One region of the Arthrobacter sp. StoSoilB19 genome, then DNA from elsewhere that is predicted to be linked to it. Evidence: riboswitches for the same ligand, from Rfam matches in the RefSeq annotation. Region 1 holds a riboswitch; the other holds the start of a gene.
The links. A riboswitch is a leader RNA that binds a small molecule or an ion and turns the genes downstream of it on or off. The one in region 1 is predicted to bind glycine.

Region 1 (4,376 bases):
TTGGCCTCGATCTTGGCCGTCAGGTCGTCGTGGTCGATGGTGCCGTCGGCAGCCGTGGCCACGACGACCACCTTCATGCCCGCGAGCACGGCGGAGGCGGCGTTGGTACCGTGCGCCGAGGCCGGGATCAGGCACACGTTGCGCTGCTGCTCGCCCCGGGAATGGTGGTAGCCGCGGATCGCGAGCAACCCGGCGAGCTCGCCCTGCGAGCCCGCGTTGGGCTGGATGGACACCTGGTCATACCCGGTGATCTCGGCGAGGTCCGCTTCCAGGCCGGCGATGAGTTCGCGCCAGCCTTCGGTCTGGGAGTCCGGGGCGAACGGGTGGATCGAGGCAAACTCCGGCCAGGAAATGGCTTCCATCTCGGCCGTGGCGTTCAGCTTCATGGTGCATGAACCCAGCGGGATCATGGTGCGGTCCAGCGCCAGGTCGCGGTCCGAGAGCTTGCGGATGTAACGCAGCAGCTGGGTTTCAGACCGGTGCGTGTTGAAGACCGGGTGCTGCAGGTAGTCGGAGGAACGCTCGACGGCGGCCTCCAGCCCAAAGCCCTGGCCCTCGCCCTGGACCTCGGCAACCGTGGCGCCAAAGACGTCGGCAACCTGGGCGACGATGGCCACCGTCGTGGTTTCATCGAGGGCGATGCCTACGGTGTCGGCGTCGACGCTGCGCAGGTTGATGCCCCGCGCCTCGGCGTCGGCGATGATGCCAGCAGCCCGTCCGGGGACCCGGACCGTAAGGGTGTCGAAGAAGCTCGTGTGCAGCACCTCGACGCCGGCGGCCGCAAGCGAGGCCGCCAGGCTACGGGCGTGGCGGTGCGCCGTTTGGGCAATCGCCTTCAGGCCGTCGGGGCCGTGGTATACGGCGTACATGGACGCAACGATGGCCAGCAGCGCCTGGGCGGTGCAGATGTTGGACGTGGCCTTCTCGCGGCGGATGTGCTGCTCGCGGGTCTGCAGGGCCAACCGGTAGGCAGGCGTGCCGGCGTCGTCCTTTGACACCCCAACCAGGCGGCCAGGCAAGGAACGCTCCAGGCCTTTGCGGACAGCCATGTAGGCGGCATGGGGGCCCCCAAAGAACAGCGGCACGCCAAAGCGCTGGGCTGAGCCGACGGCAATGTCCGCGCCCTGCTCGCCCGGAGGTGTGATCAGTGTCAGGGCCAGCAGGTCCGCAGCGACCGTGACCAGCGCGCCCCGGTCCTTCGCTGCAGAGATCACCGCGGACTGGTCCCAGACGCGGCCGGAAGCGCCGGGCTGCTGCAGCACGATCCCGTTGATGTCGCCCTCGGGCAGGCCCTTGGACAGGTCGGCGACCTCCACCTCGAAGCCGAGCGCCTCCGCACGCCCCAGCACGATGGCGATGGTCTGCGGCAGCACGTCGATGTCCAGGACGGTCTTGCCGTCTGCCGCGGGCTTGGTCTTGTTGGCGCGGCGCATCAGCAGCACGGCCTCGGCCACCGCCGTTGCTTCATCCAGCAGCGAAGCGTTGGCGATGGGCAGGCCCACAAGGTCCTGCACCATGGTCTGGAAGTTCAGCAGCGCCTCAAGCCGGCCCTGGGAAATCTCCGGCTGGTAGGGCGTGTAGGCGGTGTACCAGGCCGGGGATTCCAGGATGTTGCGGCGGATCACCGGTGGAGTCACGGTGTCGTAGTAGCCCTGGCCGATCATCTGGACTGCCGTCTTGTTCTTGGCGGCAAGCTTCCGCAGTTCCGTGAGGACTTCAACCTCGCTGAGGGCGTCCTGCAGGCGAAGGGCGGTGTCCTGGCGGATGACCTTGGGAACCGCGGTGTCCACAAGGGAATCGACCGAGTCGTAGCCTACGGCTTTGAGCATGGTGTCGACGTCGGCCTGGCGGCGCGCGCCGATATGGCGGTCTACGAAAGTGGTGGAGGCTGGGGTAACCGACACGAAGGAACTCCATTTACTCAGGCGGCGAAGGGTACGCCACAGCTATTCGGGTTCCTCCCCGCTCTGTATTGGACCTGAGAGTTTCCGCGTTCCCTGCCTGGGCAGGACCCGCTTGCACCGTCGGTGAGCACAACAGTCCCTACCTCTCCAAAAGAGAATAAGACTGCCTGCTGCTTTCCAGAGGTGCCTCGCCGCGGCGGTACGGGGGCCTGCGAGATTCCTGGGGAGGATTTGCTCCTACGGCGCCTGCCTGTACTTCCGGCAGAACTCTCCCGCCGCAGATCAAAGGCTATTCATTTGTTGGATCATGAAGGCCGGTGACAGCCCTCACAACTTTCTATTGTTCTACGCGGCAACCCCTCCCGGCAAATGACGGAGCTACCTGCGGAGCCGTTCCAGCGCGGCCAGGAGTTCCTCCACGTCAGCGGCCGCTCCCCCGGCCGGCGCAGGGGCCACGGACAGCATGGCGTTGAAGTACAGGCCGTCCCCCATATAGAGGACTGCCTTGGCCAGTCCAGGTCCCACATCCGCAGCAATTTCGTCCAGCCAGCGCTGCTGGATGGCCGCGAAGCGGCGCCGCGTCTCCTCGTGGGCCACCTCTGCAAGCCGGGTGGCGGCCACGATGGCACGGTCCAAAGGGGTATCCGCCCAGACCGAGGAACGGATGAAGTAGGCCGCGGCGCCTTCAGCTGCCGACGCCATGGCATCGGCATCCTCGCCCGCCAGGCCCTCCAGGCGGTCGAGCAACACGGCAATCATGGCTTCCTTGTTGGGAAAGTGGTAGAGGAGGCCGCCTTTGGATACGCCGGCCCTGCGCGCCACGGCATCGAGGGTGGCCGCCCGCTCACCCACTTCAATCAGCAGGGACTCGAAGGCGTCAAGGACCGCGTCACGGGCAACAGGCTTTCGGGGCATGCCCTCCATCATGCCCTCCCCCGCGCAGGAATAAGGAAAACCATCGCATTTTTAAACTATACCGTCCGGACGGTATAGTTATCTTATGACCACTTCCATCGAGAGTTCGGCAACCGGGCAGGCAAGCAGCACTTCCGTGCGTCCTCCGTGGCGCGACTGGCTGGCGCTGGGGCTCCTGATGTTTCCCGTGCTGCTGGTGGCGGTGGACAACACCGCACTGACGTTCGCGCTGCCGGCCATCGCCCGGGCCCTGGAACCCACGGGCGTGCAGCTGCTGTGGATCGTTGACGCCTACCCCCTGGTGCTGGCCGGGCTGCTGGTATCAATGGGAAGCCTCGGCGACCGGATTGGGCGGCGGAGGCTGCTCATCCTTGGCAGCATCGGCTTTGCCGCGCTGTCCGTTGCGACGGCTTTTGCACCCGCGCCGGAATGGCTCATCGCCGGCCGCGCCGCCCTGGGATTCTTCGGCGCCATGCTGATGCCGTCCACCTTGTCGCTGATCCGCAACATTTTCCCCGAGCCCAATCGCCGCAGGCTGGCCGTCGCCATCTGGGCCGCCGGATTCTCCGGCGGCGCGGCCCTGGGTCCGATCTTCGGCGGCTGGCTGGTGGAGCACTTCTGGTGGGGTGCCGTCTTCCTGGTGGCGGTCCCCCTCATGCTCCCCCTGCTGGCGTTTGGACCGGCCCTCATCCCGGAATCGAAGGATCCGGCACCCGGCAAGGTGGACATCCCCAGCATCCTGCTCTCCATGCTGGTCATGGTGCCCGTTGTCTACGGGATCAAGGCAGTTGCCACCGAAGGTCCAGGGGCGGCAGGTCTGGGCGCCATCGCCTTCGGCCTGGCCATGGGGGCGGTGTTCGTGCAGCGGCAGCAGCGGCTGGCGCACCCCCTGCTGGACATGTCCCTATTCCGGAACAGGGTGTTCAGCATGGCCATCAGCGCCAACATCCTTGCCCTGTTCTCCTTCAACGGCTTCATCCTGTTCCTCGCCCAGCACCTCCAACTCCTCGAGGGAATGACGCCGTCCGCAGCCGGCGTTGCCATGATCCCGGCACTGGCCGCCACGGTGGTGGCCGGCCTGGTGGTGGTGCCGCTGGTCCGCAAGGTCCGCCCGGGATACGTGGTGGCAGCGGGGTTGGCGTTCAGTGCCACCGGCTACACCATGGTCGCATTCGGGAATCACGACGGCGGCCCCTCGCTGCTGCTGGCAGCCCTGCTGGTCCTTGCATTGGGCGTGGGTACGGCCGAAACCATCTCCAACGACCTCATCCTCGGGTCCGCGCCGCCGGAGAAGTCAGGCGCTGCCGCGGCAATCTCCGAGACCGGCTACGAGGTGGGGTCGCTGCTGGGCACGGCGGTACTGGGCTCCATCCTGACGGCGTCCTACCAGCAGAACCTGCGGCTGCCCGCAGGCCTTGACGGCATGCTGCCCGGCTCCTCCCTGCACAGCGCGAGGGAAACACTTGCCGGCGCAGTGGAAGCAGCAAACCTGCTGCCCGCTTCCCTGTCGGACACCGTCCGGGACGCTGCGGCGTCAGCGTTTGATTCCGGCGTGCA
Region 2 (4,376 bases), 360 kb from region 1:
GACCTCGAAGCGGGCCAGGTGGGCGGGACGGCGCCGCAGGATGGCCCAAGCCACGCCCAGGATGACGAACCAGATGGGGGTTACCAGCAGTGCAACGAGAGTGTCGGGCTGGGTGGTAAGGGCCCAAAGGACGAAGGCGAAGAATGCGTACACCACCCACACGGCGGGAATGCCACCGGGCATCTTGAACTTCGACGCCGCATGCAGGTGCGGCCGGCGGCGCCGGAAGGAGATGTAGCTGGCGAGGATGATCGACCAGACGAAGACGAAGCAGACCGCAGACACGGTGGTCACCATTTCAAAGGCCATGCCAACATCCTGGCCGGCATACATGAGTACGACGCCGGACAGCAGCAGGACGCAGGACAGGAACAGCGCGTTGCTGGGCACCTTCCTCGTGGAGAGCCGGCTGAAGATACCGGGGGCATCGCCTTCCTGGGCCAGGCCGAAGACCATGCGGGACGTGGAGTAGATGCCGGAGTTCGCGGAGGACATCGCCGAAGTCAGGACCACCAGGTTGACCACCGTGGCCGCGGCGCCGAGGCCGGCCAGGGAGAACATCCCGATAAAGGGGCTGTGGCCGGCGGCGAACTGGGTCCACGGGGTGACCGCCATCAGGATGACCAGCGCACCGACATAGAAGAGCAGCACGCGGACGGGGATGGCGTTGATGGCCTTGGGCAGCGTGCGCTCGGGGTTCTTGGCCTCGGCGGCGGTGGTTCCCACCAGTTCGATGCCTACGAAGGCGAAGACTGCGATCTGGAATCCGGCCACGAAGCCCATGAACTCATTGGGGAAGAACCCGCCATGGCTCCACAGGTTGGTGAAGCTTGCGGTGCCCGCGTCGCTCTGGAAACCGGTGAAGATCATGAAGAGTCCCACGATGATCAGGGCTGCGATGGCGACGATCTTGATGAGGGCGAACCAGAACTCGGTCTCGCCGAACGCCTTGACGGTGGCGAGGTTCAGCAGGAGCAGGATGCCCACCGTGGCCAGGCCCGGGATCCAAAGTGGCAGCGCCGGCCAAAGTTCCTTTGAGTACCCTGCGATGGCGATGACGTCGGCGATTCCGGTGATCACCCAGCAGAACCAGTACGTCCAGCCCGTGAAGAATCCGGCCCACGGCCCCAGGAGATCGGCGGCGAAATCACTGAAGGACTTGTAGTTCAGGTTGCTGAGCAGCAGTTCACCCATGGCCCGCATGACGAAGAAAAGCATGAAGCCGATGATCATGTATACGAAGATCACGGATGGGCCGGCCGCGGAGATGGTCTTGCCGGAACCCATGAACAGGCCCGTGCCGATCGCGCCGCCGATGGCGATGAGCTGGATATGCCGGTTGGTGAGCTGCCGCTCCAGGTGGGGAGGCTCGCTGCGGGCTGCCGTGGCAGCGCCTTGGCTGCGGGCTGGTTCGCCGTTGGACGTGGGGGGATGAATCGCCATGAGGAACTCCATCGATAAAGCGGCTTTTGGGTGCCGCAAAAGATTTGGTTCCTCCCCGCTCTGTAGTGGACCTGAGAGTTTCCGCAGCAAAAGCCGCTTGCACCGCCGGTGAGCCAGGGTCATGCCCGGCTGCTTTCCAGAGTTGCCTGTCCGCGGCGGTACGTGGGCCTGAGAGTTTCCTGGGGAGGGTTTGCTCCTACGGCGCCTGCTGGATGTACCCGGCAGGGCTCTCCCGCCGCAGGTCGAAGGCGTATTCAGTTGGAAGCCGCAGGCTTTTTGGGCCACGGCCGGTCATGCAATGGGACAGGCGCCGACTGGTGGGCTGCTCCGGATACGCTGAGCCAGCCACCGGCGGCGCCAATCCCGGGGTTCAGTGTGGTGTCCGTCACGATCGAATGTCAAACCCCTCCCGACACAAGCGGGGAAGAACGGCGTCACGTGCCCCTCGAGCCCCGCACGGAAGCCGCCCGATTTGCCACGGACGGGTCTATCCCGGTACCTTGTGAGCCGAATCACCCACATTTGAATAAGCCTTTCGAGCTGTGACGGGAGAGTCCTCCCGGCGAAACACCGGTCAGGCGCCGTAGGAGCAAATCCTCCCCAGGAATCTCTCAGGCCCCCGTACCGTCACGGCGAGGCGACTCTGGAAAGCAATCAGGCTTCTGCCTGGTTCACCGACGGTGCAAGCGGTCCCCTGCCAACAGCAGGCAACGCGGAATCTCTCAGGTCCAATACAGAGCGGGGAGGAACCCATCCCACGCCGTGCCACCTTCGGCCGGCCAGATCTGGAGTTCCTCATGACGATTCATTCGCATCCAACATCGTTTGTTGACCGCCATATCGGCGCGCGCCGCCAGGCCGACATCGACACCATGCTCAAGGCCATCGGCTACGACAGCCTGGATGGCCTGGTTGACGTGGCCGTCCCCGCGCCCATCCGCCAGGAAACTGCGCTCAAGCTGACCGACGCCCTCAGCGAGGTTGAAGTCCTCACGGAACTGCGGAAGCTTGCCGCCAAGAACAAGACGGCAGTCCAGATGATCGGCCAGGGCTACTACGACACCGTGACTCCGCCGGTGATCCGCCGCAACATCCTGGAATCCCCGGCCTGGTACACCGCCTACACGCCCTACCAGCCGGAGATTTCCCAGGGCCGGCTTGAGGCGCTGCTGAACTTCCAGACCATGGTGCAGGACCTGACGGCGCTCCCGGTAGCCAACGCTTCCTTGCTGGACGAGGCAACGGCGGTGGCCGAGGCCGTGCTGCTGATGCGCCGCGCCAACAAGTCCAAGGCAGCGAAGGACGGCAAGACGGTGCTCGACGCCGACTGCCTCCCCCAGACCATCGCCATCGTGCTGGGCCGGGCGGAGGCGCTCGGCTTCGAGGTGGAGGTCGCCGACCTGTCCAAGGGCCTGCCCGACGGCGACATCAACGGCGTCGTCCTGCAGCAGCCCGGCGTCTCCGGCCGCGTCTGGGACCAGTCCGCCGTCATCGCCGAAGCCAAGGAGCGCGGCGCGCTGGTCACCGTGGCTGCGGACCTGCTGGCCCTGACACTGATCACCCCTCCGGGCGAGCAGGGCGCGGACATTGCCGTCGGCTCCACCCAGCGTTTTGGCGTGCCGCTGTTCTTTGGGGGGCCGCACGCCGCCTACATGGCCGTCCAAAAGGGAATGGAACGTACCCTCCCGGGCAGGATCGTGGGCGTCTCCAAGGACAACGCCGGCACGCCTGCCTACCGGTTGGCCCTGCAGACCCGCGAGCAGCACATCCGCCGCGAGAAGGCCACGTCCAACATCTGCACCGCCCAGGCGCTGCTGGCCATCGTGTCCTCCTTCTACGCCGTTTACCACGGCCCCGACGGCCTGAAGGCGATCGCAGAGACCGTCCACCACAAGGCCAGGGTCCTGGCAACAGCACTCACGTCACTGGGCCGCGAACTGGTCACGGACTCCTTCTTCGACACCCTCACCGTCCGCGTTCCGGGCAAGGCCGCCAAGGTGATCACCGCCGCTGAAGCCCGCGGCATCAACCTGCGCTTCATCGATCCGGACACGGTGGGCGTCTCCGTTGATGAGACGACGACGGCGGCAACACTTTCCGCCGTCGCCGTCGCCTTTGGCGCCGGTCCGGTGGGTGACGCCCAGGGATTCGAACTGCCCGACACCATTGTGCGCACCTCGGCCTACCTGCAGCACCCGGTCTTCAACACGCACCGGTCTGAAACCCAGCTGCTGCGTTACATCCGCAAGCTCTCGGACCGCGACCTGGCGCTGGACCGCACCATGATCCCGCTGGGTTCATGCACCATGAAGCTGAACGCCACGGCCGAGATGGAAGCCATTTCCTGGCCGGAGTTCGCCTCGATCCACCCGTTCGCCCCGGACTCCCAGACCGAAGGCTGGCGCGAACTCATCGCCGGCCTGGAAGCGGACCTCGCCGAGATCACCGGGTATGACCAGGTGTCCATCCAGCCCAACGCGGGCTCGCAGGGCGAACTCGCCGGGCTGCTCGCGATCCGCGGCTACCACCATTCCCGGGGCGAGCAGCAGCGCAACGTCTGCCTGATCCCGGCCTCGGCGCACGGCACCAACGCCGCCTCCGCCGTGCTCGCGGGCATGAAGGTGGTCGTCGTGGCCACGGCTGCCGACGGCACCATCGACCACGACGACCTGACGGCCAAGATCGAGGCCAACAAGGACGTCCTGTCCTGCATCATGATCACCTACCCCTCCACCCACGGCGTGTACGACTCCGATGTCCGCGAGGTGTGCGACGCGATCCACGCCGCGGGCGGCCAGGTGTACGTTGACGGCGCCAATCTCAACGCCCTGGTAGGGCTGGCCCAGCCGGGCCAGTTCGGCGGGGACGTGTCCCACCTGAACCTGCACAAGACCTTCTGCATCCCGCACGGCGGCGGGGGACCCGGCGTCGGG

Region 2: another riboswitch for glycine. It lies ahead of gcvP (aminomethyl-transferring glycine dehydrogenase); the one in region 1 lies ahead of gcvP (aminomethyl-transferring glycine dehydrogenase).

Annotation. Positions count from the first base shown of each region.
Region 1 covers NZ_AP024650.1:811,997-816,372, reverse strand. Annotated here, with positions in the region: gene gcvP (aminomethyl-transferring glycine dehydrogenase) at 1-1,904, opposite strand, end outside; glycine riboswitch at 1,958-2,065, opposite strand; glycine riboswitch at 2,092-2,189, opposite strand; gene LDO86_RS03840 (TetR/AcrR family transcriptional regulator) at 2,283-2,819, opposite strand; gene LDO86_RS03835 (MFS transporter) at 2,905-4,376, shown strand, end outside.
Region 2 covers NZ_AP024650.1:450,592-454,967, reverse strand. Annotated here, with positions in the region: gene cycA (D-serine/D-alanine/glycine transporter) at 1-1,443, opposite strand, end outside; glycine riboswitch at 1,590-1,688, opposite strand; glycine riboswitch at 1,980-2,080, shown strand; gene gcvP (aminomethyl-transferring glycine dehydrogenase) at 2,241-4,376, shown strand, end outside.